Regions from separate parts of the Burkholderia sp. F1 genome, predicted to be linked through region 2. Evidence: predicted binding sites of a transcription regulator. Region 2 holds the regulator's gene; the other holds the start of a gene.
What was found. Region 2 encodes HrcA, which represses chaperone genes, less so after heat shock. Its sites were predicted from a motif close to TTAGCACTCNNNNNNNNNGAGTGCTAA; they were not measured.

Region 1: ACFIMZ_RS32315 (co-chaperone GroES) is a predicted target of HrcA. The motif match lies at 2,758-2,784, and genes of this name have one in related genera.

What each region holds. Positions count from the first base shown of each region.
Region 1 is NZ_CP172422.1:3,080,426-3,084,843, forward strand. Features, by position in the region: gene ACFIMZ_RS32300 (ABC transporter substrate-binding protein) at 1-314, opposite strand, end outside; gene ACFIMZ_RS32305 (M20 aminoacylase family protein) at 368-1,537, opposite strand; gene ACFIMZ_RS32310 (LysR substrate-binding domain-containing protein) at 1,674-2,627, shown strand; gene ACFIMZ_RS32315 (co-chaperone GroES) at 2,810-3,100, shown strand; gene groL (chaperonin GroEL) at 3,113-4,418, shown strand, end outside.
Region 2 is NZ_CP172421.1:845,552-849,969, forward strand. Features, by position in the region: gene ACFIMZ_RS04090 (NAD kinase) at 1-872, opposite strand, end outside; gene hrcA (heat-inducible transcriptional repressor HrcA) at 1,000-2,022, shown strand; gene hemH (ferrochelatase) at 2,161-3,225, shown strand; gene ACFIMZ_RS04105 (RNA-binding S4 domain-containing protein) at 3,292-3,699, shown strand; gene ACFIMZ_RS04110 (hypothetical protein) at 3,671-3,832, opposite strand; gene grpE (nucleotide exchange factor GrpE) at 4,175-4,418, shown strand, end outside.

The sequences.
Region 1 (4,418 bases), on a different replicon from region 2:
AACGCGATCTGCTGCATCCGCTTCGGCGTGATCGTCATCGACGACGCGATCACGTCGAACTTGCGCGCGAGCAGGCCGGGAATCATCCCGTCGAAGCTCGACTCCACCCACACGCAACGGGCGCGCAGTTCCGCGCACAGCGCATTCGTGATGTCGATGCCGAAACCCGCCAGCGTGCCGTCGGGAAGCTTGTATTCGAGCGGCGGGTAAGTCGGATCGACCGCGAGGCGAATCTCCTTGCCTGCCCAGTCGCCGCCTGCGTGCGCCGCTCCCGCCGCGAGCGTCATCGCGGCTGCCGCCATCCACTTCTTCATTGCCTGTCTCCTTGTGTGTACTTGAACATATGAACCGAAATCGCCGTGCCGTGTCAGCCGAGAAACCGCTCCGCGAGCGCAACCCAGTAGCTCGCGCCGGTCGCGAGAATCGCGTCGTTGAAGTCGTAGCCGGGGTTGTGCAGCGCGCATCCGGCCGCGCCGTCGCCGTTGCCGATCGACAGGTAGCTGCCCGGGCACGCGTTCAGCATGAACGCGAAATCCTCGCTCGCGGCGATCGGCTGCAGCTGTTCGATCAGTGCGTCGCCGCCGCCCCAGTCGCGTGCGACCTGCCGCGCGAAGGCCGTTTCGTCCGCGTGATTGACGAGCACCGGGTAGCCGACGCGGTAGTCGATCCCGGCCGTCGCGCCGTAGCTTGCCGCCTGGCCCGCGACCGTCTCGCGGATGCGCCGTTCGAGCAGCGCGCGCACCTCGGGCGACAGTGCGCGCACGCTGAGTTCGAGATCCGCGTGCGGCGGAATCACGTTCGACGCGGTGCCCGCATGGATCGAACCGGCCGTGATGATCGCGAGTGCCTGCGGGTTCACATTGCGCGACACGATCGTCTGCAGCGCCATCACGATCGATGCGCAGACGACCACCGGGTCCACGGTTGCGTGCGGCGCCGCGCCGTGCCCGCCGCGCCCGCTCACGCGCACGCGCACCTCGTCGGCCGACGCCATGAACGGGCCGTCGCAGAAGCCCAGCTTGCCCGCCGGCAGGCCCGGCACGTTGTGCATCGCGAACACCGCGTCGCACGGAAAGCGCGCGAACAGGCCGTCTTCGATCATCCGTTGCGCGCCGCCGAGCCCTTCCTCGGCCGGCTGGAAAATCAGGTTCAGCGTGCCGCCGAACCGTTCGCGTTCCGCCAGGCAGCGCGCGGCCGCGAGCAGCATCGCCGTATGGCCGTCGTGGCCGCACGCATGCATCACGCCGTCGATCCGGCTCGCATACGGCAGCCCGGTCGTCTCGCGGATCGGCAGCGCGTCCATGTCCGCGCGCAGGCCGAGCCGGCGGCCCGCGCCGCGCGTCAGCGTGCCGACCACGCCGGTGCCGCCGAGGCCGCGCGTCACCCGATAACCCCACGTTGTCAGGCAGTCGGCGACGAGCTCGCTCGTCGCGCGCTCCTCGAAGCCGAGCTCCGGATGCGCATGCAGCCGGTGCCGCAGCGCGATCGTTTCCGCTTCGATTGCCGCCATTTCAGGTGGAATGCGTGTCGAATCCAATTTTCCCGCTCCCCGATTCCGTATCGCCGCCGATCGCCGGATGGCTGATCGTTGACCGGATCGTATGCAGCGAAAATGCCGGCGAACAGCCCCGGTTTCGTTATGATGACAACCTTTCGTTGTCGGATCCGTGATCATGAAGCTGCATCAGCTGCAGGCGCTCGTCGCGAGCGCGGAGGCCGGAAGCATTCGCGGCGCGGCGCGCGCGCTGGGCCTGTCGCAGGCCGCCGTCACGCGGGCGCTGCGCGAACTGGAGGCGAGCGAACGCCTGCCGCTGCTCGTGCGCGCGCCGGAAGGGATCGGCTTCACCGAATACGGCAAGGCGCTGCTCACGCACGCGAAGCTCGTGCTCAAGCAGCTCGAACATGCGCAGGGCGATCTCGCGCGGATGCGCGGCCGCGTCGAAGGCCGGTTGAGCGTCGGCGTCACGCCGTGGCTCACGCTGACGTTTCTCGCCGAGACGGTACTGCTGTTTCGCGAGCGGATGCCGGACGTGCGCCTGGAACTGTATGAAGGATTGATGGCCGTCGCACAGCCGCTGCTGCGCGACGGCAGCATGGATTTCGCGCTCGGGCAGGTGCAGCCGGGCGTGGCCGCGCAGGAATTCGCGTGCGAGCCGGTGCTGACCTACGAGACGTCGGTGATGGTGCGCGCCGGCCATCCGCGCGAGCGCGTCCGCTCGATCCACGACCTGCTCGACCAGGACTGGGTGCTGAACTTCGCGCCGGACGGACAGGCCGCGCTCGTCGATTACCTGTTCACGCGCCACGGCGCGCAGATCGACGAGCGGCGCATCGTCCGCGCGCAATCGGTCGCGATGCTGCAGACGATGCTCGAACAGGCGGACATGTGCACGTGGTGCCCGACGATCCTGAGCGTCGTGCCGCCGTTCGGCGAGCGGATGCGCGCGCTGTCGCTGAAGGAACGCTTCGAGCCGCGCGAGCTCGGCATCGTCACGCGCCGCAGCAGCACGCAGAGCGACGCGGCGCGCTGCTTCATCGACTGCCTGCTGCAGGTGATCCGGCGTCACGCGCGCTCGGCGCGCAAGGAAGACCTCGCACTGTTCCGCACGCTGACGCTGCTGATCTGACGCGGCGCGCTTCCATCCGCGCGTGTCGGCTCGCCGCCGCTCCCCGTTCGCCGCACGCCCCAATTCACGCCCGCGCAAATGCATTTCGCAATCCGTTATTGGATCGCGCCGGCGCGCATTTCTATACTCGTCAGCACTCTCCTATGCAGAGTGCCAATCACACATTCCGACAGGACCAACCGATGAGCCTACGCCCCTTGCACGATCGAGTCATCGTGAAGCGACTCGACCAGGAAACCACCACCGCTTCCGGCATCGTGATTCCCGACAGCGCCGCGGAAAAGCCCGACCAGGGCGAAGTGATCGCGGTCGGCCCCGGCCGCCGGGACAACGACGGCCAGCGCATCGTGCCCGACCTGAAGGTCGGCGAGCGCGTGCTGTTCGGCAAGTACGCGGGCCAGACGGTCAAGGTGGACGGCAGCGAGCTCCTCGTGCTGCGCGAGGAGGACATCGTCGCCGTCGTCAATCAATAAAGGAGCGCAATCATGGCAGCGAAGGAAATCATTTTCAGCGACGTCGCGCGCGCGAAGCTGACCGAAGGCGTCAACATTCTCGCGAACGCGGTGAAGGTCACGCTTGGGCCCAAAGGCCGCAACGTCGTGCTCGAGCGCAGCTTCGGCGCGCCGGTCGTCACGAAGGACGGCGTGTCCGTCGCGAAGGAAATCGAGCTCGCCGACAAGCTGCAGAACATCGGCGCGCAGCTCGTGAAGGAAGTTGCGTCGCGCACCAGCGACGCGGCCGGCGACGGCACGACGACCGCCACCGTGCTCGCGCAGGCGATCGTCCGCGAAGGCCAGAAGTACGTCGCGGCCGGGCTCAATCCGCTCGACCTGAAGCGCGGCATCGACAAGGCCGTCGCGGCCGCCGTCGACGAGCTGAAGAAGATCAGCAAGCCGACCACGACGAGCAAGGAGATCGCGCAGGTCGCGACGATCTCGGCGAACGGCGAGGAGTCGATCGGCCAGCGCATCGCCGAGGCGATCGACCGCGTCGGCAAGGAAGGCGTGATCACCGTCGAGGACGGCAAGTCGCTCGCCGACGAGCTCGACGTCGTCGAAGGGCTGCAGTTCGATCGCGGCTACCTGTCGCCGTATTTCATCAACAACCCGGACAAGCAGATCGCCGAGATCGAGAGTCCGTACATCCTGCTGCACGACAAGAAGATCTCGAACATCCGCGAGCTGCTGCCGGTGCTCGAACAGGTCGCGAAGTCCGGCCGGCCGCTCTTGATCATCGCCGAGGACGTCGAAGGCGAAGCGCTCGCGACGCTGGTCGTGAACAACATCCGCGGGATCCTGAAGACCGTTGCGGTCAAGGCGCCGGGCTTCGGCGACCGCCGCAAGGCGCTGCTGGAGGACATCGCGATCCTGACCGGCGGCCAGGTGATCGCCGAGGAAACCGGCCTCACGCTCGAGAAGGCGACGCTGGCGGAACTCGGGCAGGCGAAGCGCATCGAGGTCGGCAAGGAGAACACGACGGTGATCGACGGCGCGGGCGACGCGGCGAGCATCCAGGCGCGCGTGAAGCAGATCCGCGTGCAGATCGACGAGGCGACGTCGGACTACGACCGCGAGAAGCTGCAGGAACGCGTGGCGAAGCTGGCCGGCGGTGTCGCGGTCATCAAGGTCGGCGGCGCGACCGAGATCGAGGTGAAGGAGAAGAAGGACCGCGTCGACGACGCGCTGCATGCGACGCGCGCGGCCGTCGAGGAAGGCATCGTGCCGGGCGGCGGCGTCGCGCTGATCCGCGTGAAGCAGGCGATCCGCGAGCTGACCGGCGCGAACGCCGACC
Region 2 (4,418 bases):
TGCTCGTTCCAGTGCAGCTTCTTGCGCAGCGTCGCGTAATAGCTGTAGCCGATCGGGTGCAGGAACGGCACGGTGTGCTTCGAGCGGCGCACCTCGATCGTGTCGTTCAGTTCGAGCGCGGTAAACGACTGCATGTCGAAATTCACGTTGACGTCGCGCCCGCCGACGATCTGGATCGCGATCTTGGTGTCGTCGGGCAGCACGATCGGCCGGTTCGACAGCGCATGCGGCGCGATCGGCACGAGCACGATGCCCTGCAGCTGCGGATGGAGGATCGGCCCGGCCGACGACAGCGCGTACGCGGTCGAGCCGGTCGGCGTCGCGACGATCAGGCCGTCCGAGCGCTGGTTGTACATGTACCGGCCGTCCACCGACGCGCGCAGCTCGACCATCCCGGAAAAGCCGCTGCGGTTCACGACGACGTCGTTGAACGCGAGCGCGTGGTAGATCGGTTCGCCGTTGCGCATGATCCGGGCCTCGAGCAGCGACCGCTCCTCGCGCTCGAACTTGCCGGACAGCATCACGGGGACGAGCGCCTGCATGTCGGCCGCCGCGATGTCCGTGATGAAGCCGAGCCGGCCGTGGTTGATCCCGATCAGCGGCGTCTTGTACGGCGCAAGCTGCCGGCCGATGCCGAGCATCGTGCCGTCGCCGCCCAGCACGACCGCCACGTCGGCGCGCGCCCCGATTTCGGCCGGGGTGAGCGCCGGGTAGCTGGCGATGCCGATCTCGCGCGCGGTGTCGGCTTCGAAGACGACCTCGAACCCCTGCTTCGCGATGCAGGCGGCCAGCGTGGCGAGCGGCTCGGCGATGACGGGCGTGTTGCTCCGGCCGACGAGCGCGACAGTATGGAACTGATTACCGGTTTTCATGGCGGCATTACACCATAGCTCGTTGACGAAAAGAACCGTTTGCGGCCCCGGGCGCCGCGCCCGGCCCGTGTGCGTGCCGGGCGCGGCCACTCGCCGCAGTCGCGCGGTTGCGCTAAAATTTTCTACCATGCTAGATCCTCGCGCACGAACCCTCCTGAAAACCCTGATCGAACGGTATATCGCCGACGGTCAGCCGGTCGGATCGCGCACGTTGTCTCGTTATTCTGGGCTGGAACTGAGCCCGGCGACGATCCGCAACGTGATGTCCGACCTGGAGGAGCTCGGCCTCGTCTCGAGCCCGCACACGTCGGCCGGCCGGGTGCCGACCCCGCGCGGCTACCGCCTGTTCGTCGACACGATGCTGACGGTCGAGACGCCGATCGACGCCGAGGCGGTCGCCCGCCAGGTCCAGACCACGCTGCAGGCCGGCGAGCCGCAGCAGAAGGTGGTCGCGGCTGCGGCGAGCGTGCTGTCGAACCTGTCGCAGTTCGCGGGCGTCGTGCTGACGCCGCGCCGCAGCCACGTGTTCAAGCAGATCGAGTTCATGCGGCTGTCCGACAAGCGCATCCTGCTCATCATCGTCACTCCCGAAGGCGACGTGCAGAACCGGATGCTCGCGACGCCGCGCGACTACTCGCCGTCGCAACTGACCGAGGCGTCCAACTACATCAACGCGCATTTCGCCGGCCTGTCGTTCGACGAAGTGCGGCGCCGCTTGCGCGACGAGATCGACCAGCTGCGCGGCGACATGACCGCGCTGATGCACGCGGCCGTGACCGCGAGCACCGAGGTGCCGGATACGGAAGACACCGTGCTCATTTCCGGCGAGCGCAACCTGCTCGAGGTCGCCGACCTGTCGTCCGACATGGCGCGGCTGCGCAAGCTGTTCGACGTGTTCGACCAGAAGACCGGCCTCCTGCAGCTGCTCGACGTGTCGAGTCATGCGCAGGGCGTGCAGATCTTCATCGGCGGCGAATCGACGCTCGTGCCGATCGAGGAAATGAGCGTCGTCACCGCGCCCTACGAGGTGAACGGCCAGATCGTCGGCACGCTCGGCGTGATCGGCCCGACCCGGATGGCGTACAACCGGGTGATCCCGATCGTCGACATCACCGCGCGCCTGCTGTCGCTCACGCTCAGCCAGCAATAATCGGTCTGATGGCCAGTCCTGCCATCGTGCCGCAGCGCGCGGCGCGCCGCAATCGGCCGAACGGCCAGTCACCCCTTGCAGGACGGCCCGCTATAATTGAAAGCCGTCCGGTTTCGTGCCCCGAGCACGTCCTTGCTTATGCGCTTCGATCTTGAGCCGCCATCGAGCGTCGCGGCCGCCCATCGCATCGCGGTGCTGCTGATCAATCTCGGCACGCCCGACGCCCCGACGCCGCGCGCGGTCCGCCGCTATCTCGCCGAATTCCTGTCCGATCCCCGCGTGGTCGAAATCCCGCAGGCCGTCTGGCAGGTCCTGCTGCGCACGCTGATCCTGCCGTTGCGCGGCCGCGCGTCCGCGAAGAAATACGCGGCCGTGTGGATGCCGGAAGGCTCGCCGCTGCGCGTGCACACCGAGCGCCAGGTCGAAGGCGTGCGCCACCTGCTCGCGTCGAACGACTATCACGTGCTGGTCGACTACGCGATGCGCTACGGCAGCCCGGGCATTCCGCAGGTGCTCGCGCAGCTCAAGCGCGCGGGTGTCGAACGCGTGCTGCTGATGCCGATGTATCCGCAATACTCGGCGTCGACGACGGCGACCGCCTTCGACGCGGCGTTCAACGCGCTCGCGCGCATGCGCAACCAGCCGGAAGTCCGCACCGTGCGTCATTACGCCGATCATCCGGCGTATATCCACGCGCTCGCCGAGCAGGTGCGGCAGTACTGGGCGCAGCACGGGCGGCCCGATTTCGCGGCCGGCGACAAGCTGGTGCTGAGCTTCCACGGCGTGCCGAAGCGCACGCTCGACCTCGGCGATCCCTATCACGACCAGTGCCAGCAGACGGCCGCGCTGCTGATGACGGCGCTCGGGCTGTCGACGATCGAATGCCGCGTGACCTTCCAGTCGCGTTTCGGCAAGGCCGAATGGCTGCAGCCTTACACCGCGCCGACGCTGCGCGAGCTCGGCGAAGCGGGCGTGCGGCGCGCGGACGTGTTCTGTCCGGGCTTCACGGCCGACTGCCTCGAGACGATCGAGGAGATCGGGATGGAAGTGCGCGACGAATTCATCGCGGGCGGCGGCAAGGCGTTCCACCGTATTCCGTGCCTGAACGGCGCGCATGCGTGGATCGGCGCGCTCGGCGAGATCGTCGCCGAGAATCTGCAGGGCTGGCCGGTCAAGGCGGCGCAGCCGGAAATCATAGGCTGAAATGAAACGACCCCCACGCTCAATTCGTTCGCTGTCCCCCGAGGGGGCGGCCCGGCGGAGGCTGACATGAACTACCAGATTTCCACCGAGCCGGGCGCGCGGCTGCGCATCGACAAGTGGCTGTGGGCCGCCCGGTTCTTCAAGACGCGCTCGCTCGCGGCCGACGCGGTCGACAAGGGGCGGGTGCGGATCGGCGGCGCGCCGGTCAAGCCTGCCAAGGAGGTGCGCGTCGGCGACGAGGTCGAGATTGCGATCGACGGCATCGTCTGGCACATTGCCGTGCTGGGCGTGTGCGACGTGCGCGGGCCGGCGAGCGTCGCGCAGACGCTTTACGCGGAGACGGAGTCCGGGCGGGCCGCGCGGCTCGCCGAACAGGAGCGGCGACGCACGTTCCACGAACCGGCGGCCGAACTGCACGGCCGGCCGACGAAACGCGACCGTCGCATCATCGACAGATTTTCGGGTGGGAGCTGAACATCTGGTCCAGCGTCGCCTGTACGCTGCCGTATTCGGTCGTGCGGTCGGTGACCGCCCCGGACAGACAGATGGTGGTGGTGCCAGCAATGAGTACCAGCGCGACCACCGATATGGCAAAGGTCAGTTTCACGGTACTCCCCTCGAGAAGACGGGTGAAAATGGCGCCTGGTGGAGTTCGGGCAACGGTCGGGTCAGGGTAAACGCGCCGCTCCGATGCCTGAAGTGCAGTGTAGTGCAGCGTCCGGAGGCGAGCTAGTACTCGCCGGGTAAGCGTTGTTACAGGCCGTTTCGACCGCCCGGGCGGCGGTTGCCGCGGACGGCGCGGTTGATTCGCGACGCTGGCGAATGCGCGCGAATAACCCTCTTGAACTTGGTGTTTTCGCCCTTATCTGCACCAGTAATGTGCGGTGCCGTCGACGATTCGTCAGACGGTTTCCGATTTGGCTTCAACCTCTAATCGACTTTCAGCGACATGGAAAACACGCAAGAGAACCCGGCTACCCAATCGGCCGAAGACATCGGCAGCGAGACGCAGGCGGCGCAGGGCGCCGCGCCGGCAGCCGTTGCCGCCGAAGCGGCGCTCGCCGAGGCTCAAGCCAAGGTCGCCGAGCTGCAGGAAAGCTTCCTGCGGGCGAAGGCCGAGACCGAGAACGTGCGCCGCCGCGCGCAGGACGACGTCGCGAAGGCGCACAAATTCGCGATCGAGAGCTTTGCGG